3 regions of the Cytobacillus sp. MT66 genome follow, and region 2 is predicted to be linked to each of the others. Evidence: riboswitches for the same ligand, from Rfam matches in the RefSeq annotation. Region 2 holds a riboswitch; each other region holds the start of a gene.
The links. Region 2 has a riboswitch for glycine ahead of AC1Q59_RS14035 (trimeric intracellular cation channel family protein). Riboswitches for the same ligand answer to the same signal wherever they lie in the genome.
Positions count from the first base shown of each region.

Region 1: another riboswitch for glycine. It lies ahead of gcvT (glycine cleavage system aminomethyltransferase GcvT); the one in region 2 lies ahead of AC1Q59_RS14035 (trimeric intracellular cation channel family protein).
Region 3: another riboswitch for glycine. It lies ahead of purU (formyltetrahydrofolate deformylase); the one in region 2 lies ahead of AC1Q59_RS14035 (trimeric intracellular cation channel family protein).

Region 1 covers NZ_JBXAFB010000005.1:104,395-112,490, reverse strand. Annotated here, with positions in the region: gene gcvPA (aminomethyl-transferring glycine dehydrogenase subunit GcvPA) at 1-877, opposite strand, end outside; gene gcvT (glycine cleavage system aminomethyltransferase GcvT) at 895-1,998, opposite strand; glycine riboswitch at 2,104-2,179, opposite strand; glycine riboswitch at 2,183-2,277, opposite strand; gene AC1Q59_RS10905 (DEAD/DEAH box helicase) at 2,565-4,268, shown strand; gene AC1Q59_RS10900 (YqhG family protein) at 4,237-5,037, shown strand; gene AC1Q59_RS10895 (YqzE family protein) at 5,172-5,387, opposite strand; gene comGG (competence type IV pilus minor pilin ComGG) at 5,453-5,836, opposite strand; gene comGF (competence type IV pilus minor pilin ComGF) at 5,826-6,308, opposite strand; gene AC1Q59_RS10880 (phosphatase) at 6,259-6,582, opposite strand; gene comGD (competence type IV pilus minor pilin ComGD) at 6,566-7,006, opposite strand; gene comGC (competence type IV pilus major pilin ComGC) at 7,009-7,359, opposite strand; gene comGB (competence type IV pilus assembly protein ComGB) at 7,362-8,096, opposite strand, start outside.
Region 2 covers NZ_JBXAFB010000007.1:48,318-56,413, reverse strand. Annotated here, with positions in the region: gene AC1Q59_RS14045 (molybdopterin oxidoreductase family protein) at 1-1,961, opposite strand, end outside; gene AC1Q59_RS14040 (hypothetical protein) at 1,964-2,386, opposite strand; glycine riboswitch at 2,536-2,633, shown strand; glycine riboswitch at 2,634-2,722, shown strand; gene AC1Q59_RS14035 (trimeric intracellular cation channel family protein) at 2,771-3,382, shown strand; gene AC1Q59_RS14030 (transporter substrate-binding domain-containing protein) at 3,655-4,485, shown strand; gene AC1Q59_RS14025 (amino acid ABC transporter permease) at 4,557-5,219, shown strand; gene AC1Q59_RS14020 (amino acid ABC transporter ATP-binding protein) at 5,216-5,938, shown strand; gene AC1Q59_RS14015 (M20 metallopeptidase family protein) at 5,952-7,169, shown strand; gene AC1Q59_RS14010 (DUF378 domain-containing protein) at 7,235-7,546, opposite strand; gene AC1Q59_RS14005 (PhoX family protein) at 7,762-8,096, opposite strand, start outside.
Region 3 covers NZ_JBXAFB010000004.1:223,799-231,894, forward strand. Annotated here, with positions in the region: gene glnA (type I glutamate--ammonia ligase) at 1-281, shown strand, start outside; gene asnB (asparagine synthase (glutamine-hydrolyzing)) at 335-2,182, shown strand; partial or broken gene AC1Q59_RS09505 (hypothetical protein) at 2,259-2,327, opposite strand; glycine riboswitch at 2,297-2,398, shown strand; glycine riboswitch at 2,401-2,481, shown strand; gene purU (formyltetrahydrofolate deformylase) at 2,658-3,527, shown strand; gene AC1Q59_RS09515 (FbpB family small basic protein) at 3,563-3,733, shown strand; gene AC1Q59_RS09520 (YqjF family protein) at 3,788-4,534, opposite strand; gene AC1Q59_RS09525 (FMN-binding glutamate synthase family protein) at 4,665-6,068, shown strand; gene AC1Q59_RS09530 (FMN-binding glutamate synthase family protein) at 6,091-7,497, shown strand; gene AC1Q59_RS09535 (D-2-hydroxyacid dehydrogenase family protein) at 7,570-8,096, shown strand, end outside.

The DNA.
Region 1 (8,096 bases), on a different contig from region 2:
CAGGAACTTTTCTTAAAAGCTTGTTAGTTACAGCAAAATAACCGCAGTGCGGGCCGCCGAATGCTGTTGGAATACCAAAAACTTGCGCATCGCCGACAACGATGTCAGCCCCAAATTTTCCAGGAGGAGTCAATGCACCAAGTGATAGCGGATTGCTGGAAACCACAAACATAGATTTATGTGCATGGATGATTTCTTCTAATTCCTTTAATGGTTCAATTCTTCCAAAGAAGTTTGGATATTGAACAATAACTGCAGCAATATCGTCGCCAATTAAATCCTTAAGGGCATCAATATCAGTTACCCCATCCTTATGAGGAACTTCAACAACCTCAATGTACTGTCCTTTTGCATATGTTTTTACAACTTCCTTGGACTCAGGGTGGACAGCACTGGATAAAAGAATCTTTTTCCGGCGTGTTTGCCCTGCACTTAGCATAGCAGCTTCAGCCAAAGCAGTTCCGCCATCATACATGGAAGAGTTAGCTACATCCATACCGGTTAATTCACAAATCATTGTCTGGAATTCAAAGATTGCCTGAAGCTCCCCTTGGGAAATTTCTGGCTGGTATGGTGTATAGGCTGTATAAAATTCAGAACGGGATAAAACATGGTCAACAATCACTGGCATGTAGTGATCGTAAACACCAGCGCCTAAGAAGGAAGTATTGCTTCTTAGATCAGCGTTTTTTTGCGCCATTTGAGTAAGCTCTTTTAACAGGGCTGTCTCTGTTGCTGCAGGCTTGATGTTATATTCCCCTTTGAATCTGACGCTTTCAGGAATATCACTGAATAGTTCATCGATTGAATTGACACCGATTGTGGCAAGCATTTCTTTTGTATCTGCTTCTGTCATCGGTAAATAGCGATGTTTCATGAGTTTTTGTCCCCCTCTTACTTAGATCTTTTATAAAAAGGCGTTGCTGCTGTAACTGCTTTAAGCCGTTTGCCGCGGACCTCTACTTCAACTTCTGTTCCAAGCTCTGTGTAATCTGATTTTAACAGGGCTAAACCGATATTTTTCTTTAAAGTTGGCGACTGGGTGCCTGTTGTCACTTCACCTATCAGCTCTTCTCCTTTATAAACCGGATAGCCATGGCGCGGAATTCCGCGGTCAATCATTTCAATGCCAACAAGTTTTCTTGCAGGGCCATTTTCTTTTTGCTGTAAAAGGGCTTCTTTTCCAATAAAATCTGCCTCTTTTTTCACTTTAACAGCAAATCCAATACCTGCTTCAAGCGGTGATATTTCCGGTGAAAGCTCCTGGCCATAAAGGACAAGATTTGCTTCAAAGCGCAAGGTATCACGTGCTCCTAAGCCTGCTGGAATCACACCTTCGTCCTGTCCCGCTTCTAATATATCCTTCCAAATGGAAACGACATCATTCGCATCACAGTATACTTCGAAGCCATCTTCACCTGTATAGCCTGTTCGGGAAACAAGAGCCTTTTTGCCATTCAGATCAACATCCTGCTGAAATTTAAAAAATCCGATTTCTGCAAGGTTCGTATCACCTGCAAGTTTTTGAAGCACCTTTTCAGCCAATGGTCCTTGAAGGGCAACCTGTGCAGTTTCATCAGAAAGATTTTTGATTTCAACATCGCCTTCTAAATGGTCTTCAAGCCACTTATAGTCTTTTTCGATATTGGATGCATTAACAACCAGCAAATAATGATTCTCAGCTAATTGATAGACAAGCAAATCGTCAACAGTCCCGCCATTTTCATAGCACATTGCTGTATACTGGGCACCTGAAACCTTTAATTTTGAGATGTCATTTGTCATCATCTTTTGCAGGTAGGAAAGGCTGTCTGGACCTTTCACTTCAATTTCTCCCATATGGGATACATCGAACAATCCCGCTCTAGTACGTACGGCTTCATGTTCTTCTTTAATGCTTGAAAACTGTACAGGCAGATCCCAGCCTCCGAAGTCAATTGTCTTTGCGCCATATTCCTTATAAACATCAAATAATGGTGTGCGTTTTAACTGTGACATTTACTCGTCCCCCTTTTTATTCCTGAATAAAAGTTTTGAAATTCACCTTTATAATGCTGAATCAAACAAAAAAGGACAGAGAACCCCCTCATGAATTGAGAAGATCTCTGTCCTTGCACCTGAAAGTTTAACCGTAAACGGCTTTCCCCGTGGGTGGCCCAATAGCGGGCACTCTCCAGAGCTACGTCCAATAAGGGTTCTTTTGCCTGAGAGATTCACAAACCTTAAGTTTGCTTGCTCCTTCGGCGCCACATATGCAGTCTCTCCCCTTATTATCATCCGCATTTATAAATTTTTCCAAGTTGGTTCATACTAAACAAAAATGACGTTAAAATTGCTCCAATTATTCATATTGCGAATTGCTTTAGATCCGTTGTTAAACCAAGGTGAAAATATAAACAGTACACATTTCAAATAAAACGGTATTGGCAAATTTCAAAACTTTCAAAGCTACAATTATCCTACCATTATAAATGTATTTCGGCAATGGTTAATCTACTATAAAAAAACGTTAAATATAACCTTAAATTTTTGCAACCAGTTACACATTTAAAGGGGCTGTTCTTATGACGGTGCAAATAAATTTCGATTCTTCCTGGCAGGAGGAGTTTCTCACAAGAATTAGCGATGACGGGCCATGGGCCCCCTGGGAGCTGTTTAAATTAGCAGTAGAGGTTGAAACCCATACAACCATTCCTGAATTTGAGGGACTGCAGGCTCCAAAGCACCTGTCCGGCTTGACACCTTTGCCGCATCAGCTTGAAGTGGCCAAGCAGGTCGTAGAAAATATGAATGGAAAAGCCATCCTTGCCGATGAGGTTGGTCTTGGCAAAACGATTGAAGCAGGCTTGATTTTAAAGGAATATATGATTCGCGGGCTTGTAAAAAAGGTATTAATTTTAGTGCCTGCATCACTTGTTACACAATGGGCAATCGAATTAAATTCCAAGTTCTTTATCCCGGCTGTTACCCAAAGAAAAAGCTATGTGTGGGAAAGCTGTGACGTTGTCGTATCTTCGATTGATACTGCCAAGCGGGAACCGCATAGGGAAATCATTTATAAGCAGGATTATGATTTGGTCATAATTGATGAGGCTCATAAACTAAAAAATAACAAAACCAAAAACTACGAGTTTGTACAAAATTTAAAAAAGAAATTCTGTCTCCTATTGACTGCAACCCCGATTCAGAACAGGGTAAGCGAGATCTTTAACCTTGTTTCTTTATTAAAACCTGGCCATTTAGGAACAGAATCAGCTTTTTATGAGAAATATAAAAAAGATTCCCGGTCTTTAGATGATGATGAACATTTAAAGACGCTTGTAAATAAGGTAATGATCCGCAACCGCCGAGCTGATACAGGGATCGAGTGGACAAAAAGAAAGGTCGAAACATGCCCTATTGAGTTTTCCAAAGAAGAAAGGGAACTATACGAAGCTGTATCCAATCTTCGCAGTGATGGTGAATGGGGCTCGATTAATACAAGCCAATTCTCCGTGATGACTCTGCAGCGTGAAGCATGCAGCAGCAGGGAGGCCGTTTATTTTACACTGAAAAATATGCTTGAGCGCAAAGAAGAACCATCGGAACAGTTCAAGGAACAAATTCAATTTTTGGTATCCAAGGTTGAAGCCGTAAAGCAAAATTCAAAGGCTGAAAAAGCACTGGAACTAATCAAACAAATCAATGATAAGGTTATTATTTTTACTGAATACCGGGCCACACAAATGTATCTGCAATGGTACTTAAAACAGCATGGAATTTCCTCTGTTCCATTTCGGGGCGGGTTTAAAAGAGGGAAAAAAGATTGGATGAAAGAGTTATTTCAGAAAAATGTTCAGGTTCTTATTGCTACGGAAGCCGGCGGTGAAGGGATTAACCTTCAGTTCTGCAATCATATTATTAATTTTGACCTACCCTGGAATCCGATGCGGCTTGAACAAAGAATTGGCCGTATCCATCGCCTTGGACAGGAAAAGGACGTCATGATCTATAATTTCGCTACGAAAAATACGGTTGAAGAGCATATATTAAAGCTTTTATATGAGAAAATAAATCTTTTTGAAAAGGTCATCGGCGATTTGGATGAAATTCTTACGAGGCTTGATTTTGGCAATATTGAGGACCATCTCGCCGATATTTTCGGCCAATCATCAACTGCAGGCGAAATGAAAATTAAAATGGATAATTTAACAGCAATGATTCAATTTGCTGAGGAAATTAGAGAAGGTGAAATGAATGCAGCAACAGGAAATTCATCGTTTTCTTGAAAGGTTTTTTCTGGCCAATAGTTGTGAGATCGTTGAAAATCAGCAAGGCTATTTAACCGTGCAATTAAGTATTGAATTGGATAAAGAACTGATGAACCGGCCCTTTTACTGGCATTACTTAGAATCTACTGGCGGAGTGCCAAATCCGATGAAGCTGACACTCATTACCAATCCAAAGCTTGCGCCTGACAATATCAAAGGGGAAATCATTCATTTTGGTTCTCCTCGCCTTCATCAGATTTTTCAATCGGCAAAAAAGCTTGCCGGCTATATTCGTTTATATGAAGATACCGGACAGAACCATGGAAACCAAATGCCGCTTCGGCCATGGCTTGGCTTGAACCTAAGGATTTCCTACCAGTGCGATAGAAAACGAGATGTGTTTCGTTCGATTGGACTGCAATTAATTAATGGACAGATGGTGGATGAATTCCACGATAAGCTGCAGAAGTTAAAGCTGACGCCAAAAATCCCTGATTTCTCTTTTACCATTTCACCCTTAATTATGCCGAAAAGCGGGATTGCCAGAGTTGAAAACTTCCTAAAAAATGAAATTAGCGCTGAGGATCACACTTGGGCACAAGAGGCCCGAACCCGCTGGAAAAAGGATTCCGACTTATTGGAGCATTTTTATGAGGATTTGGAAGAAAAGGGCGAAAGCTATGAAATTGAGAAAACCGCTTTGCAGGAGCTTTATGAGCCAAAAATTAATATATCTATTGTTAACGGCGGATTGTTTTACCTGACAGAAAACACAATTACTGCATAGCTTTAAAGCACTGGGGGCCTGTCCCCCAGCGCGGTGATACTGTAAAGCATCGGGGGCCTGTCCCCCAGCGCGGTGATACTGTAAAGCATCGGGGGCCTGTCCCCCGGTGCTTTATGCGCAAAAGAAAAACCGGCTCAATGGCCGGTTTTTCTGTACTTTTTTCTTTTCGTTTTATTAATGGAATGGATGGTAGAGTAAAGGGCAAATGGAACGACGCCGAACCATTTGGTTAAGAATGGCTCTTTCATTTGCTTTTTTTCCAATCGCTGTTTTTTTCGTTCATCCTTGGGCTGGTCAATATACTGGACAACGGTTTGGGTGATATATTTGATATAATCGTTTGATTTCATGAACGCCACCTAGAATTTTTCTTCATCTTCCAGTATGCCCATCCTTTGGAAGATTTAAACAATCTTCAGTTCTTTTCCGCCCATTTGGTCATTTTCCCTTCCGCTTTGTCGTAATAACCTGTTCCTATTATCTGCGGGAATTGATCCATTTTCAGCGTAAAGCTAACTTTGAAAACTGTGTCGGAAAGCTTTGTTGTACTATATGATACATCTCCGTATTTATATTGAATCGTTCCAGTGGGGAGCTCCTCTTCCTCAATATTAAATTTCTCTTCTACTTGCTTCAACGAGCTTAGGAAATAGAAGTCTTGCTGCAGAAGTTTTTCCGATTCCTTAAAGAATTGTTTCTCTGTCAAAAATTGTTCCAGCTGCAGGGAAAGAACGAAAATAGCGATAATTATTATGCAAAAGGTAAGCGGATAGGTAAAGCCCTTTTGATTATGGAGCATTTGCTTCCTCCGGCTGGACATAAGAATACAAAGAAGCAGTCAGCTGCTGGTCATACACGTCCCTCACCGTCAGCTTCACACCATTATTGATATTTTCAAAATGAACAGTGTCAACTGCCTGAAAGACAATCTCATGCCCCTTGGCATCTACTCTCCTTCTAATATTTGTTCCATTTTTTTCATACAAAATGACCTGTCCGCTTTTATTTAATGTTATTCTTTCACCTGATAGCACTTGAAAGGATTCTGCCATTCTTAGTTCTTTTTTCAGCTGGTTCATAAAAACATTCCACTCTAGCACTTTTGATCTTGCTTCCAAATCATCATGCTGCAGAAGGTATCGCATGCTGAGCGGAAAGAATGATGCAAATAACAGAAATATCGAAAATGCATAAAGCATTTCCAGCATCGTGAATCCTTTATTATTGATATAGCTCACATTTTTGCTTTGGTTTTCCAAGTAGATCCTCATAAGTTACACAAACCTCCCCTGCCCCATTTCCTTGTGTTATGTCATAGGCTGTTTGTTCCATCACAATTGTTTCACTGCCAGGCATGCCCCCGGCTAATTTTGCCTCAGATAGTTTCTCATATAATATTTTCGTCGCCTCATATTCCTGCCTTACTAGCATTGCATGATTGGCAGCTTGAATAATCAGAGGAAAAATTACCCCTGCAATTATCAGCCAGGCTGCTAACGTCAGCAGCATCTCTGTTAAAAAAAAACCATCATTCCTCTTCCACATAAAATCTTCCCTTTCCAATTAAAAAGGTGAAACGGTAGCTTTTCTTGCCGGAAATGACGTAAAAAGTCCCAAACTTCGTAACATTTCCATCAGCAAGAAATTGTATATATAGCGACATCGTTCCTTCGCGAAAAGTGATAGAATCAGGTATTTGGCGATTAAGGATAAGATTATCCTTCGATCTTTCTTTCATATAATAGGAATTCACCTCCGGCCGGATTTGTATAATCACCTCCGTCTGATGGGAAATGGCATAGTTTTGAGCAAATAAAATATCCGCCTTAAGCTGTGAAATAAATTGCTGTCTTTCTAGGAATAAAAATTGAGGCTTCAGCAGAAAGGCAGAAAACGAGGCAATGATGAGGAATACGCTAAGAACAAACATGGATTCAAGCAGAGTAAATCCGCCTTCTGAGCTTTTCATTACTAGGATGCCGCTCCATCTGCAGGCACTTCTGGTTCAGCAGCAGCTGAAGAAACAACTCCTTCTGCGGAGATTTGTACAGCATCTCCGTTTGGACAGGAATTTTCACCATCATTCAGGTAACCTTCAGCAACTAATGCCTGTATATCCGCTGGAAGACTATGCTTATCCATCTCATATGCCTGGACCTGAGCTTGGACCATTTTCACAAAAGCTTGGCAGCCCTTATCGTTTATTTTCGAATTATGCTTAGTTACATTCGGAATGGTAATGATTAGCAAAACTGAAATGACGAGCAGGACAATCATCATTTCAATCAGTGTGAATCCCTTTTCACTTTTTAAGTATTTCATGATCAAATCCCCTCCAATAAATGAAACATCGGCAATAATACAGCTAAATACATGGAAACAATTAAAAATCCAATGACGAGATATAAACCAGGCTGCACAGTCTTCAGCATTTTTTCTGTCTTTTCTTCGAACAGCTGCAGACAATGTCTTCCAAAAAAATACAGCTCTTGGTCCAGCTTGCCGTTTTTCTGTCCATGGCTAATAATCCGCGCCAGTTCACGCTCCAAGAACGAAAAATTTAATAAAATATCCTCCAGCTTCTCTCCTTTGCGCAAGCCGTTTTTCGTTTCTGTTCCAAGCTCTTTATACAGCGCCTGTTTATTGTTTTTTTCAAATAAGCTGAGGGCTTCGTGGATAGACAGTCCCCCAGCCAATAAATAACTCATCTGTACGGAAAAATAGTGGGTGTAAAACAATCTTAAAAAGGAGCCAATCAGCGGAATTGAAACAAGAATGGCTTTTTGCCTGAACTGCGGCATGCGCCGGAAAAGGAAGAAATAGAAGATAAAAATCAGCAAGCAAACCAGACCTGCTGCAGCTAAAAGAAATGGCATCACCTCCCCAAAAAAGTAGACTACCTCGGTAAAAAAATTAGCCTTTAGCTTCATGGATAAAAATAGTGTGGAAAACCTCGGCAGGATGATATTTTCGACAAATAAAAATAGTATGGCCGTTATTAAAATGAGAAACAAGGGATAAACAAGAGCTTTTTGCAGCCTTTCAAGGTCCTTTCCCCT
Region 2 (8,096 bases):
GCGACCATTTGAAGATAGGGTGATCTCCCGGTTTTCGTCCTGCTATGCCAATGCCACACAAGACGGCCTGTCGTTAACCAAAACGGAAATTCCCCGCTAGGGTGCTCCGCCGGCGGAACATAGTGGGTAGCATACATGATGGCCCTGCCATTGGCGTGAAGATCTTCAAACTCTTCCCTTGTCCTTGGCCTTCCTGTAAATAGCACTTTCCCATAACTTTGCGCATCATCTGGGGTTGTATGAAATTTTAAATCCGTATACAACCTTGGGGTTCCCAGAGGATGCTCCTCATTGACGGGCCATCTGAGGCCATTGTATTTCATTAATTTTTCGTAGGTAATGCCGGACATATCACTCGGTCTCCCTTTAGAGACCCGTTTCCACTCTTCAAAACATTGTTCTGGAGTATTATATGAAATCAGCGGGTTGCCTTCCTTATCCCTGAAGTCCATTCGCTTTGCGAACTCAAGCAGGATTTCAAAGTCAGACAGAACTCCATTTGGCGGGTCCACAGCCTTGGTTAACAGATTAATCGTCCTGTCCGTATTTTCCATTGTCCCTTCTTTTTCTCCCCAAATAGCGACAGGCAGCACGAGATCGGCCACTTCTGTCGTCTCGGTCAAGAATGCATCCTGTACAACTACAAAGGTTTTCTCAAAGGCCTTCTTTGCACGCTTTCGATTAGGAAGGGAAACCATGGGATTCGTATTAATATTCCAAAAGAGCCCTATCTTTTCCTGCTCCATTAAATAAATAATTTCCTCAATGCCCTTCTCTGGCCCTACTTCGAGCTGCTTCTCTTCCACATTCCACAAATGGGCGATTTCTTCAATATGTTTAGGATTATCTGGGTTCCGGTTTCCTGGGTAGGTACCTACCCCTCCTACCGTTCGATTGGAAGAAGAACTTGGCTGGCCAGCCATATGGAAGGGACCGCTTCCCGGTTTGCCTATAAGCCCTCTCATCAAATGCAAATTGTTAATCGCCACACACGAACTTGTAGCGTCAACACTTTGGTAGGCACCTTGAAGAGTGGTACATACTAGAGAAGGTGTCCTTCCAAGCACTTCAGCTGCCCTCTTGATCTGTTCCACCGGCACCCCTGTTACCTGAGAAGTAAGCTCAGGCGTCCATAGCTCAACTGATCTTTTCACCTCATCAAAATGAATTGTATAATTTTGCATAAATTCGTGGTCAAGAGAGCCATTTCTTATCACAAGGTGAATAATTCCATTTAACAAAGCTAAATTGGTACCGGGATTTAACTGTAAAAATAAATCTGCCTCCTTTGCGGTCAAAGTTTTCCTTACATCTACAACAATCATGAACGGATAGCCGGTCTCACGTTTTCGCTTCATGATTCTTTCAAACAGGACTGTTCCAGTTTCGGCTGGGTTATGTCCAAAGAGCATTAGCGTATCGGTCAAATCGACATCTTCCATGGAAGCAGGAACGCCATCAGCACCGAAGGACTGAAGAAGAGCCCATTCAGTTGTAGCCGTACACAGTCTAGTATTGGCATCTAATAGATGAGAGCCGATTCCTGCTCTCCCGATCTTCGCAATCGTGTAATAGGTTTCAATCGTGGACTGGCCGGTGGAATAAATCGCCACCCCATTCCCCCCGTGGCGCTCTAAGGCCTCCTTTGTTTTTTGAACTAGCACGTTAAGTGCCTCTTCCCATGAGGCTGGCTCAAGCGTACCGTCTTTGCGGATTAATGGCGTAAGCAGCCGATCTGGACTGTTATTCGCGTACCATTGATTTTCTCCTTTTGGGCCTAATCTTCCTCTATTAATAGGGTGTTCGGCATTTCCCTTAATCCCTACAATTTTATTATTCTTAACAGCTATATAGCATCCGCAGCCGATAGAACAAATATTGCAGGTGCTATAGGCCCATTTATCAACTTCCCCTTGGGAATACACATTCATATCCACTCTGGATTCATTGTTCCATGACATATTTACGCATCATTCCTTTCCTTGCCCCTGAATAATGGAGGGATAATATATCGGGTTTCATACTTTCCAAAAATGCTCTGAACGTCCGGAACCATACTTGTTAACTCTTCCTTTAAAGACTGATAAAGCTGCCTTCTTCTGACTATTTCTTGCAGTTGGGGGCTATCCATCCACCTAGCTGCCCGAACCCAGCTGCGTATTAAAGGGTCAGCCGCTTCATCATCTCGATATAGAATGGAAAGATATTGTTTAAGATCTTCTTTATTCTGATCTTCTTTTTCAAGGAGATGGCTGATATGCTTGACTGTCCAGTCCATCTCCAGCAGGAGGGGAGTTAGTCTAAATCCGATAGGGTTTTTGCTGGCAGGAGATTCTTCTGTGAGGACCTTTAAAATCTGTGTTATACGTGCTATATGCTGATTCATGATGTTTTCACCGCCTTATTAAGGATAAAAGCGCCATTTCTCAACATATATATGTCCATAATTAGGGAAAATACCGTATTCGTCATTTGGTTATTGACAAACCAAGCAGTCGTCCTCTACTGTATAAATATCAAAAAAAATACTTGCGAAAGACTGCTGTGGGAGAGACCGTGTGTATAGACGGCGCCGAAGGGGAAAATCTTTTAAAAAAGATGAATCTCTCAGGCAAAAGGACCACAATGGGACGCATCTCTGGAGAGCGCTTCAAGCCACCCAAGGGGTAGACCTTCCAACAATAGGTTATAAACTCTCAGGTACAAGGACAGAGGAGACATACAGGTTTCTCTGTCCTTTGTTATGGACTTATTGATTGGAGGGTTTATTATGGTTTGGGATGTATTGAACGTGATTGGGACCATTGCCTTTGCGATAAGCGGAGCCATTACTGCGATGAAAGTAAAGTATGATATCATCGGTATTTATATTCTAGGATTAATTACTGCCTTTGGCGGAGGGGCTATTAGGAACCTGCTGACTGGGATTCCAATTAGCCAATTATGGCAGCAGACTACTCTATTTATTATTGCGCTTATTACCATTACGATTGTATTTCTTTTACCAGACGATGCCGTTCATCGATTGAATGAATGGAATCTTTTTGACGCTATCGGACTCTCTGCCTTTTCTGTTCAAGGCGGGCTGCAAGCACATATGATGAATCTGCCACTACTGGCTACTATGTTTTCTGCTGCAATTACCGGAGCAGGAGGAGGCATTATTCGCGATGTATTGGCTAACCAGAAACCAATGGTATTTCGCAAGGATATATATATTTTTTGGGGAATAATTGCTGGATTTATCATCGGTATGGGATGGGCAGAGGATAGCTATCTATTATATGCTATTTTTGTTATGATCTTAATCTTACGTGTTGCTTCACATCGGTTTGGCTGGTGCTTGCCGGCTAGAAAGATTAATAAATTACAAGGGAACTAGATACCTGCAGTTGCACTCCAGTTTGGTCTTTGTATCTAAAACATCAAAAGAATGAATAAAGCTGCATGATTTACTTTAGTGCAGCTTTTTTAATACGCTGTTTTACATATCCCCCACATCGTCCCCATTTATTATTTTCCAATATTTTAAAAATGCTAACTTTCATAAAATCATCTTGCTTTTCCATTATTATTTTAATAGAATAGTTATATCAAAATACTTTACTATGCTAAATAAATAAAGCACTAAAGCTATATTAGGGGGATTCAGCCTTGAAAAAAGCATTATCATTACTATTTATTGCTGCACTTGCTTTAATGGTTGCGGCTTGCGGCACACAGCCTAACCTGCCTGACACATCGAAAAACACACAGAAAAAAAATTCATCTGCCAGTAATACACTTGCTGAAATTAAAGAAAAAGGTGAAATTACCATTGGTTTAGATGATACACTTCCGCCAATGGAATACCGTAATGAAAAAAATGAGTTAGTCGGTTTTGATATTGATTTTGCTAATGCACTTTCAAAGGAACTTGGGGTGAAAGTCAAATTCGTCCCATCCGCATGGGATGGAATTATTCCCGGCTTAGATGCGAAACGTTTTGACATCATTCTCTCTTCCATGAATGTAACGGATGAAAGAAAGAAAAAAGTCGATTTCGTGGAATACTTTGGCGTTGGACAAGTGTTAACTGTTAAAGCCGGCAATCCTTTAAATATTAAAACAATTGATGACTTAAAAGGAAAAAATGTGGGTGTCCAATTGGGCTCAACCGGTGAAACAGCAGTAAAATCCATTGACGGGATTAAAGAAGTAAAAAAATATGATTTGACTACAGATGTATTTAATGACATGGGACTTGGGCGTGTAGATGCTGGAGTTGTTGGCGAAATGATTGGCCGATATTATATGACGACAAAACCCGGGGTATTTGAAGTAGCAGGCGAGGCATTCAATGTTCAGCCTATGGGAATTGCCGTTCGAAAAGGTGATACCGAGCTTAGGGAATCCTTGCAAGAGGCTGTCGAAACGCTTGAAAGTAATGGAACATTAAGTGACATCAGCCAAAAATGGTTTGGTTCAGATATTACAAAACAATAATACAGACAGATATAGGATAAATCGTTGATCCGATTTATCCGTTTTTACTTTTAAAAGGAGAGGTTTAAACAATGAGCGAATTTTTGTCCTTTACGGCAACCTATTTGCCTTACCTTTTACAAGGGGCATTAGTCACAATTGAAATCGCCGTAATTAGTGTGATTTTTGGAAGTATCATAGGAATCTTTGTCGGACTTGGCCGGGTTTCATCGAACCCCCTTCTATCACAGCTGAGCCGCTTTTATATTTGGGTCATTCGCGGCACTCCCCTATTACTGCAATTATTTGTAATTCACTTTGCTATTCCATCTGTATTCAGTTCCCTAACGTTGCCGCCGTTTGTATCAGCCTGCATTGCATTATCACTTAATGCTGCTGCTTATATTGCGGAAATTGCAAGGGGAGCGATACAGTCCATTGATAAAGGACAAATGGAAGCAGCCAGATCACTTGGATTAAGTTCAAGCCAAGCCATGAGACGTGTCATCATTCCTCAGGCGTTCCGCCGAATGCTGCCGCCTCTAGGAAATGAATTTATAGCTTTAATAAAAGAGTCCTCCCTCGTATCAACCATTGCTTTATATGATTTGCTTCGGACAGGTCAACAAATCATCAGCAGCACGTATTTATATATGGAAGTTTTTCTATTGGTTGGTTTAATCTACTTATTCTTAACGACTATTATGTCTTATATTGTAGGGAAAATTGAGAAAAAAGTTGGTGCTTACGAATGATTTCATGTAAAAATATCGTAAAGAAATTTAATAATTTAGAAGTTTTAAAGGGCATAGATTTAGATGTTGCTCCTGGTGAAGTCGTAGTTATTATTGGACCCAGCGGCTCAGGTAAAAGCACGTTTCTGCGCTGCATGAATCATTTAGAAACAGCTGATCTCGGTACAATCACGATTAATGGTAGAATAGTAGAGTCAAAAGAATCTTCATTAAATAAACTTCGCCAAGAAATCGGCATGGTTTTTCAGCAATTTAATTTATTCCCCCATATGACTGTGTTGGAAAATATTAACGAAGCACCTGTTTTATTGAAAAAAATGACTAAAGATCAGGCAAAGAAAAAAGGTCTGGAGCTTCTAAAAAAAGTAGGACTGGAAGAAAAGGCGCACGAGTATCCTAACCGTTTATCCGGCGGACAAAAGCAGCGGGTGGCGATTGCCAGGGCGTTAGCTATGGAGCCAAAAATTATGCTGTTCGATGAGCCTACCTCTGCTCTTGACCCTGAATTGGTTGGAGAAGTACTCAATGTTATGAAACAACTAGCTAAGGAAGGAATGACCATGGTCATTGTTACACACGAAATGGGGTTTGCCAAAGAAGTGGCCGATCGCGTTATCTTTATGGATGGAGGCTTTATTATTGAGCAAGGGCCACCCAAAACAATCTTCGAAGCACCCCAGCATGAAAGAACAAAAGAATTTTTAGGACATTTAAAATAGGAGAAGATCCGCTATGAATAATGTATTTAATAAAGAACTTGCCGCAATACTTGATGAAAAAATAGATCTGCTGTTTCCAAAGCTAATAGAAATCCGCAGAGAGCTTCATATGAATCCCGAGCTTAGCAGTCAGGAATTTGAAACAACCAAACGCATAAATGGCTGGTTAAAAGAATTTGGAATTGCTCAAATCCCAGCCAATTTAATAACAGGAACCGCTGGTGAAGTAACTGGAAAAGGACAGGGACCAACGATTGCTTTACGGGCTGATATAGATGCACTGCCAATTCAAGAAGCATCTACCCTCCCATTCCGTTCTAAAATAGATGGGGTCAGTCATATGTGCGGCCATGATGTCCACACAACGATTACTTTAGGAGCAGGAATCATCTTACAAGAACTAAGTGATAGGCTGCCTGGGAATGTCCGCCTTTTATTCCAACCGGCAGAAGAAACTGAAGGCGGAGCCGTTTCTATGATTGAACAGGGGTTATTAGAAGGAGTCCAATCAATTATCGGTCTGCATAACTCGCCTGATATTCCTACGGGAACAATGGGGATAAAAGAGGGATCCTTCATGGCCAGCTGTGATGATTTTATCCTTACCATAAAGGGAAAAGGCGGACATGCTGCTTTGCCGGAAAACACAATTGATCCAATTATGATCGGCAGTGCCGTTGTCAGCCAGCTCCAAACAATTGTGAGCCGCACCGTATCTGCCAAGGAATCTGCCGTTGTCAGCATCGGCTCCTTCCAAGCAGGAGCCACCAATAACGTCATCCCTGATAAGGCAATTTTGAAAGGAACCGTCAGAACTTCTAATGAAGAAGTCAGACAAAAAATCTACCAGGTATTCAAAAAGATGGTTACCAATACAGTAACAGGGTTCGGCGGAGAGGTTGAAATTGATTATCAATTTTTAATTCCAGCCGTTGTCAATGATGCAAGAATCACAGAAATCGTTCGCTCTGCAGCTGTATCCATTGTGGGAGAGGAAAATACGATTCTCTCGGATTCAACGATGGGCGGAGATGACTTTTCCTACTACCAAAAGAAAGTACCGGGATGCTATGTATGGCTAGGCTCAGGAAATGAAGAAAAAGGAATCATCCACGGCTTGCACCACCCTGAATTTATGGTCGATGAAGAAGCCATTAAAATCGGTATAAAATGGATGGTTCAATCTGCCTTTCATTTATTACAGGAGCACAGAGACTTAACAAAGAACTAATAATAAACTGCGCAAAAATGAAAAGAAGCTTCCAACTTATATGGTTGTTAGCTTCTTATTTCTTTTTATTCGTCTTCTCTTTTTTTGAAATCAGCTATTTCATTTTCCTCGCCAAATTCAGTACCATAATTAAGTTTGCCATAGTCTTGCCTATTATTAACTTCTGCTCTAGAATCCGTCTCTTCCCATTGCTTAAATAATAGGGTCAAACAGACTAAACCGCTTAGCCCAACAAGACTGTAGATGACTCTTGATAAAAAGGCGTCTTGTCCGCCAAATAAAGCTGCTACTAAATCAAAATTAAAGAATCCGATTAATCCCCAATTAATTGCCCCAATGATCACCAATGTTAAGGCAATTCTTTGCAGTGTCCTCATGAAAGCTGCCTCCTTTAAATTAGATTCCTCAAAAATACAATTCTTTACTCTTCGGTCAAACTGGCTACCTTTAAGTACTAAAATTGCATTTTTATTTTTTGTTTCAAATGAGGATTTCATACATTAAAATTGGGAATTTCATTTTGATTGACTGCACCTATTTCAGGCTTAAGAAAAAGCCCTGTAATGTTACTTACAGGGCTACTCTTATTGTCTTAATTATTCAGCTGTTCAAGCTTTTGTTTGGATGGAGTTTCATATTTGACATGTCCTTTTATATCGGTGATGTTGCGGCTTCCGCCCACGCCAAATTGACCCGAATGCAGATCATCCTTAGAATAGACACGATAGGTTTCACCTGGTTTTAACGTGCGGACAAAAGTAAGTTTGCCATTTTCATCACGTTCCCAAAGATTGATAGGCTTTTCAATTTTAATGCGGCCGATTTGACCCTTCTTCATTAATAATCCGTCCCAATAGACTTTTTTTCCTGGTTTTGGTTCTTTATTTGGTTTTTCATTATTAATAGGTTTTTTTTCAGGCATGTTTG
Region 3 (8,096 bases), on a different contig from region 2:
CTGCAGGTTTAGACGGAATCAAAAATAAGTTAACCCCTCCAGAGCCAATTGATCGAAATATTTACGAAATGGCAAAAAAAGAACGGCTTGAAAATGGTATTTACGACCTGCCGTCCACATTAGCTCATGCCATAGAAAACTTAAAGACCGATGAGGTCATCACAAAAGCATTAGGAGGACACATCCTAAATCGCTTTGTTGAGGCGAAAGAAATTGAGTGGGATGTCTTCAGAACCCAAGTACATCCATGGGAAAGGGAACAGTATATGACCCTTTATTAAAATATTAGACTCTTAAAGCCAGAGGAAAATTCCCAATGAAAGAGTGATGTTACGTGTGCGGTATTACAGGCTGGATTGACTGGCATCAAGATTTACATCAGCAAGTACCTGTGGTTAAAAGGATGGCGCAAACGCTGGCAAAGCGGGGTCCAGATGCAGCAAATGTATTTAGTGCCCGGCATGCTCTGCTGGGGCATACGAGACTAATTGTTGTCGACCCCGCTGGAGGTGCCCAGCCAATGACAAGGTCGACGGATGGGCAAGTCTATACCATTGTATATAATGGCGAGTTATATAATACAGAAGAAATACGCCTGGAATTAGCAAGCAAAGGACATTCATTTCAATCTCATTCAGATACAGAGGTTTTATTAAAATCCTTTATCGAATGGGATGAGAAGTGTGTGGAACACTTAAATGGGATTTTTGCCTTTGCCATATGGAATCATCAGCATGAAAGTCTTTTTATGGCTAGAGACCGCCTTGGTGTCAAACCATTATTTTTCAAGGAGCATGGGTCATCGCTCTTGTTTGGTTCGGAAATTAAGGCGATCTTGGAACATCCAGATGTATTGGCCGAAATTGATCGGGAAGGGCTGCAGGAAGTCTTTGGGCTGGGACCTTCCCGGACACCAGGCCACGGTGTTTTTAGAGGGCTTAAGGAGCTGCGTCCGGCACATATATTGAGGTATGACCGAAATGGATTGAAAATCAGAAGGTACTGGAATGTTGAAAGTAAAACACACCTGTATACACTTGAAGAGACCATTGAACAGGTAAAATACCTCGTAAAAGATGCTGTCATTAGACAGACAGCGGCAGATGTTCCTGTGTGCACGTTTCTTTCAGGGGGCATAGACTCAAGCGCCATTAGTGCCATTGCTGCCAATGACTTCAAGGAAAAAGGAAAAGAGATCCTGCATACGTATTCCATTGATTACAAGCAAAATGATGTATTTTTTAAAACTAGCTTATTCCAGCCTGATGCAGATGGGCCGTGGATTAAAAAGGTTGCTGAATTTTTACAGGTGCAGCATCACTTTGAGTATATGGATAATGCTCTTCTCGCGGTACGCTTGGAGGATGCCGTTAAGGCGCGGGATTTACCGGGGATGGCTGATGTTGATTCGTCATTATTATGGTTTTCTGAGCAAATTAAACAAAACTATACAGTAGCTTTATCTGGGGAATGTGCAGATGAAATTTTCGGCGGATACCCCTGGTTTTACCGGAAAGAACTCCTGCAAGCAAATTCTTTCCCTTGGATGAAGTCTGAAGAAGAAAGAAATCAGCTGCTTTTGCCGCATTGGCAGAAAAAGCTTGATTTAAAAGGATATGTCAGCGGGCGGTACATGGATACATTAGCTGAGGTACCGCATTTAATAGGGGAAGGGACTTTAGAAAAACGCCGTCGGGAAATGTTTTATTTAAATATGATCTGGTTCATGTCCACATTGCTGGAGCGAAAGGACCGAATGAGTATGGGAGCAAGCTTAGAAGTTCGTGTTCCATTTGCAGATCATCGACTGGTTGAATATGTGTGGAATATTCCATGGGAGATGAAAATGCTCAATGGACGCGAAAAAGGAGTACTGCGCAAAGCCATGGAAGGCATATTACCGCATGATGTTTTATACCGCAAGAAAAGTCCATATCCAAAAACACATAACCCCGAATATTTAATTGCCGTAAAGAAGATGCTAAAAAATGTTCTAAACGATAAAAGCAACCCCATTCTTGAACTGGTTTCAAAACAAAAGGCAGAAGAGATACTGGATTCTGACGGGTCATCCTTCAAAGTGCCATGGTTTGGCCAGCTCATGACAGGTCCTCAGTTAATTGCCCATCTGGTGCAAATAAATATATGGCTTAAACACTACAACATTAATATAATCGATTAGAAAGCCCCCTGAATAATGAACAATTTGTGAATTTTAACACAAACTTTGGTTTTTAGGTTGACATTTTGCCGATTAACTAGTATTCTAAATTTAATGAAAATTCAATATGGGCGGTTGACGGTTGTGGGAGAGTGCAAAACAGTAGCCACCGAAGGAGCAAGTTCCTGAAAAGACCCATGGAACAAATCTCTCAGGTAGAGGAACCACAACAGGACGCGTCTCTGGAGAGATCGTATCTGATACGACACCAACGGGGACCCATTTAGGTGGGTTTAAACTCTCAGGTAAAAGGACAGAGAAAGGGTAATAATTATTATCCTTTTCTGTCCTTTTTTTTATTGGAGAAACGTTGCCGTATCTGCTGCTTTTCAATTTATTATTTCCAAAGGCCGCATGCAGATGACAGCAGAAGGCATTCTTGCGGCTGCTGATGGGAACGCTATTCATGAATATTTCGAAGAATGGTGGTATGTGTATGGTATTAAATGATAAAAAAAATAGAGCTGTATTACTAATTTCCTGTCCTGAAAAGGCTGGATTGATATCCATTATTTCAAACTTTTTAGTAGAACATAAAGCAAACATTGTTCATTTTGATCAGCATACAACCGATCCGTTTGCAGGCAGATTCTTTTTGAGAATTGAATTTTTCCTTGAGGATTTCGATCAATCATATGACCAGCTTGAACAGGATCTGCATGAAATTGCAGAGATTTATTCGATGGATTGGAAATTAAGCAGTACGAAAAAGAGAAAAAGAATGGCCATTCTTGTTTCAAAAATGGATCATTGCCTTCTTGAGCTGATATGGAGATGGAAATCCAAGGAGCTTCCGGTCGATATTCCAATGGTAATCAGTAATCATCCCAATCTTTCGGATGAGGTTGAAAGCTACGGACTCCCGTATTATCATATTCCATTAACCCATGATACGAAGGAAGAGGCTGAACAGAGGGCAATAGAGTTAATGGATGGGAAGGTCGACTTTATTGTTTTGGCAAGGTATATGCAAATACTGTCGCCTAGTTTTATTGCCCAATATGAGAATCGGATTATCAATATTCACCATTCCTTTTTACCTGCCTTTGTTGGCGCCAACCCATATGTAAGAGCATTTAACCGGGGGGTAAAGCTAATTGGAGCGACCGCTCACTATGTAACAAATGACCTTGATGAAGGCCCAATTATTCAGCAGGATGTTTTGCGCGTCAACCACCGCTATACGGCTGAAGATTTAAAAGTTGCCGGCAGACATGTGGAAAGAAGTGTTCTTGCAGAAGCAGTGTCCTGGCATGTGGATGACCGTGTTCTTGTCCATGGAAATAAGACAATTGTGTTTGAATAAAACTTATCAGAATTGACAACAAGGGAGAGCTAACAATGAAAAGAAAAAGATTAACATTAACTGACTTAATTAAACAGAATAAAGAAGAGCTTCTGAGAGATCGTGATCAGCTGGAAATGATTGAGAAACGGCTTGATGAAAAACATGACATAACCAAAAAAAAGAGGACTCCTCGCTTTGGAAATGCCAGAGCTATAAATGGATAACAGATGTCCCCTTGCCGTTTGGTAAGGGGTTTTTTCTTGTCCAAAAAAATATGGTTAAGTTGAAAGTTTCTTAATATTCCAGAATAGTGTATTGACACCTTTGGAGAAATGGAAAAGGGGCAATACATCAGTAATGCTAATCCCAAAAGGGGATAAAAGTGTGCTGCTGCTTATTTCTGCCTCCGCATGCTGGAGCGGCCAGGCTTGATGATGTATTTCCCCGCTATAGAGATTCCCTTGCAGATCTGTGCTGTAAAGACAGTAGCGCTCAGTAAGAAAGTGATCAATGGTTCCTTGCTTCGGAATAAATATATCTGAATTAGGTGCATATTTCACTTTAAACTCAGCTGGAATGGACTGTTCCCTTCTTCGCTTGCTTTGGCAATAATGCAATGGACTTTCCGTTCGGAAGATGACGTCTGAAGCCTGATAGGGCAGGTGATACCATCTTTTGGCGATATGTAATGATGCCCAGTCTCCTACATCAAGCGATAAAAAGAAAATCCCTGGCTTTCCATTATATTGAACATATGTCCGCACATTAATTTCGGCAAACCCAGGAACAACAGATATGATTGGCATTCCCCGCAAATAGATTCCTTCCATTTTAAACACAATGATTCCGATCCAAGCCCATTGATTAAAAGTGTCAAGCTGCAATGACGAAGGAATAAACGGTCTAAGTATGTCTGGAGAAATTGGCCAATGGCAAAATAATAGATTTCTCCATTTTTGCTGCATGTTCCAGAGGCTTGATGGCAGGGGCCAAGGGCGATGAGCGATATCCTGCAAGATCTTCAATAGCAGCACCTTCCGAATTATTTTTCATAATTAGTTTGCAGGCGTAGAACAATTTTATTCCCTTTTTGGTATTAAAGTAAATTTTTGGCAACAATGAGGATATGATCCCTATATTGGAGCAGAGGAAAATATGGAAATCTTCTTTTATTATATGACTTTTATATTGGTAACAATTATGTTTGTTCTGTTCTTTGCTATCCTTTTGGGCTGGCGTCTAATTGCAAAGCTAATGGTAAGGAAATATGGAAAAATAGCGATGTCAGATTCCTATGATGAAAATATTTCTGAGCTGCTCCCGGGGATACGGCATATTGGGGTAGCAGATTTGTTGGAAAACAGCCTGCGCTCGGAAACAGGTGACGTACTGCATCGGCCGCTTGGCTCCGGACGAAAATGGCCGCATTTGGATCCCATTACTTTTATCCCTGCGCAGACAAGTCCATTTCCAGTAGATAGCGAGGAAGAAGTGGATATTTCCGTAACGATAGGGCCAAAAGCCAAAAAGCCTATGGAGATCGAAATCCCCATCATGATTAGCGGGATGGCCTATGGAATCGCACTCAGTGAAGAAGCGAGGCTGGCCCTGGCCCAGGCTGCTAGCCTTGCGGGGACGGCTATTAACTCGGGAGAGGGCGGCGTGATGCAGGAAGAGCTGAATATAGCAGGTAAATATATTTTACAATTTTCCAAGACGGAATGGTCAAAGGAAGAGGAATTGTTTAGGCGGGCAAATATGATTGAGGTTAAGCTGGGGCAAGGAGCTTTGTTTGGAATTGGAGGAAGAATTTCTCCTGAAAATCTCACCGGCCGCGCTCGTGAAGTTATGGGTCTGAAAGAAAATGAAACAGCTGTGATTTATGATAATTTTTTCGAAAACCAGACTCTTAAGGAATTGCGTGAACTGGTTGTTCAGCTCCGAGATTTAACGGGCGGTGTACCGATCGGTGTAAAAATCGGGGCAGGCGGAAAAATTGAAGAAGATATTGACCATGTCCTTGAAATGGGAATTGATTATATCGCTATCGATGGGGGGCAGGCAGCTACTCATGGTACCCCGCCAATTCTTTCCGATGATATGGGCATCCCAACCTTACATGCCATTCCCCGAGCAGTTGAACACCTTGATAAACGAGGTATGAAAGATCAAGTCAGCTTAATCGCTTCAGGGGGGCTGTTAATTCCCGGACATTTTTTGAAAATGCTGGCGCTTGGTGCTGATGCTGTTTATGTCGGTTCAGCCATACTTTTTGCCGTTTCAAATTCGCAATCACTGAAAGCCCTTCCCTTTGAACCTCCTACTCAGGTGGTTTGGAATGAGGGGAAGTTCAAAAGTCAATTTAAAATAGAAGAAGGTGCAAAAGCTGCGGAGCAATTTTTAAAATCAAGCTCGGAGGAAATGAAATTAGCCTTAAGAGCCATGGGGAAACGCTCTTTAAAGGAATTATCCAAAAAGGATATCGTGTCTTATGATGAGATAACTGCGCAAATTCTTGGAATCCCTTATACATTTGATTCATGGGTAAATGAGAAATAAATTTTTAGCGGAGAAGTGACATATGCACTTTTTATTATTCTATCTGACCATAGCGATGTTATTGCTTATGCTTTTAGTTGTGCTAATCATTGTCATTGGCTGGCGCTGGATTGTGAAAAAAATCGTACAAATGACAGGGAAAATCATCTTAACGGACAGCTACCAGGAAAATATTATGGAATTAATGCCTGGACTTCGACATATAGGCATTCAGAATGTCATTGAAAATAGCTTGCGGGCTTCAAGCGGTAAAGTAATTTATCGTCCGCTTGTCAGCTCTTATATTAAATGGCCCCATTTAGATCCCATTACTTTTATTCCTGCGCAAACGACGCCTTTTCCAATTGATGGCGAGCAAGAAGTGGATATGAAGGTAACCATTGGCCCAAAAGCAAAAAAACCCTTAGAACTTAAGATTCCTCTTCTTATCAGCGGAATGGGATATGGAGTAGGAGTCAGTGAGCAGGCAAGAATCGCCTTGGCTAAAGCGGCAAGCAAATCTGGAACGGCTATTAATTCCGGAGAAGGCGGCATCCTGCCGGAGGAATTAGATGCCGCCGGAAAGTATATCTTACAGTTTGCCAAAGCCAATTGGGCAAAGGATGAGTCCGAAATCATGAGAGCTGACATGATTGAAATCAAATTGGGACAAGGTGCCGTGCTTGGCATGGGCAAAAAAATACCGCCTCAGGAATTGACAGGCCGTGCCCGGGATATTATGAATCTCAAGGAAAATGAAGACGCTGTTATATACGAACATTTTTTTGAAAATCAAACATTATATGAATTAAAAGAACTGGTGAAAGAGCTGAGGGACATGACTGGCGGAATTCCCATCGGTGCCAAAATTGGGGCCGGAGGGAAACTTGAAGAAGACATTGACCATTTAATAGAGATGGGGGTTGATTTTATTGCCCTTGATGGCGGCCAAGCCGCTATGAAGGATGCTCCTCCCATTTTATGCGATGACTTCGGTATTCCAACACTTCATGCACTTGTCAGGGCTGTTAATCATTTAGAAAAAAGAGAAATGCGAGATAAGATAAGCTTGATTATATCAGGCGGGCTCCTTAATCCAGGTCATTTTCTAAAAGTGCTGGCATTAGGAGCGGATGCTGTATACCTTGGTTCGGCGATCTTGTTTGCTTTGGCACATACCCAGTCTTTGAAGGCTATGCCTTTTGAACCGCCTACCCAGATGCTCTGGTATAATGGCAAATTTAAAGATAAATTTAGTGCCGATCGCGGGGCACAATCTGCTGAGTATTTCCTTACTGCCAGCATAGAAGAAATGAAAATCGCTCTGCGGGCAATGGGGAAAAGCAGTTTAAAAGAGTTAACGAAAAAAGATTTAGTTTCTTATGATCAATTAACTGCTAAAAAAGCAGGGATTCCTTTTTCCTCCAAACCGTGGCAAATGAGTAATTAATAAGTAAGAAGGAATTTTATTCTTTCAGAATTGTTGTAAAATATAGATAACCAAAAAGGAGAGGAGATCTATATGAAGGCAGTTATTTTAGATGATTGGGAAAGGAACTTTCTTCACAGTCCGAGTTTAGCAAAGCTAAAACAATATTTTGATGTTGAAATTTATCATGATATGCCTGACGAGGAAGAATTGATTAAGCGAATATCTCAAGCAGATGTTATTATGGCAGTCAGGGAAAGAACCAAGTTTACGAAAGAAATTCTGCAACAGATGAAAAGTATAAAACTGATTGCGCAGACAGGTGCTGGTCTTGCTCATATTGATATGAAAGAAGCAACTAGACTAAACATTCCTGTAGCAACAACACCAGGGGGAACACAAGGAGTTGTTGAGCTCATTTTTGGGTTTATGATTGCTTATTCAAGGAACATGCTAGTGTTAAATGAAGCTATAAAGGGTGGCCATTGGCCGCAAAGCGTCGGTTTTAACCTCGAGGGAAAAACCATTGGAATAATTGGTTTGGGGAAAATTGGGTTAGGGACGGCGAAAGTCGCTAAGGCCTTCAATATGAATGTCTTAGCGTGGGGTCCAACCTTGAC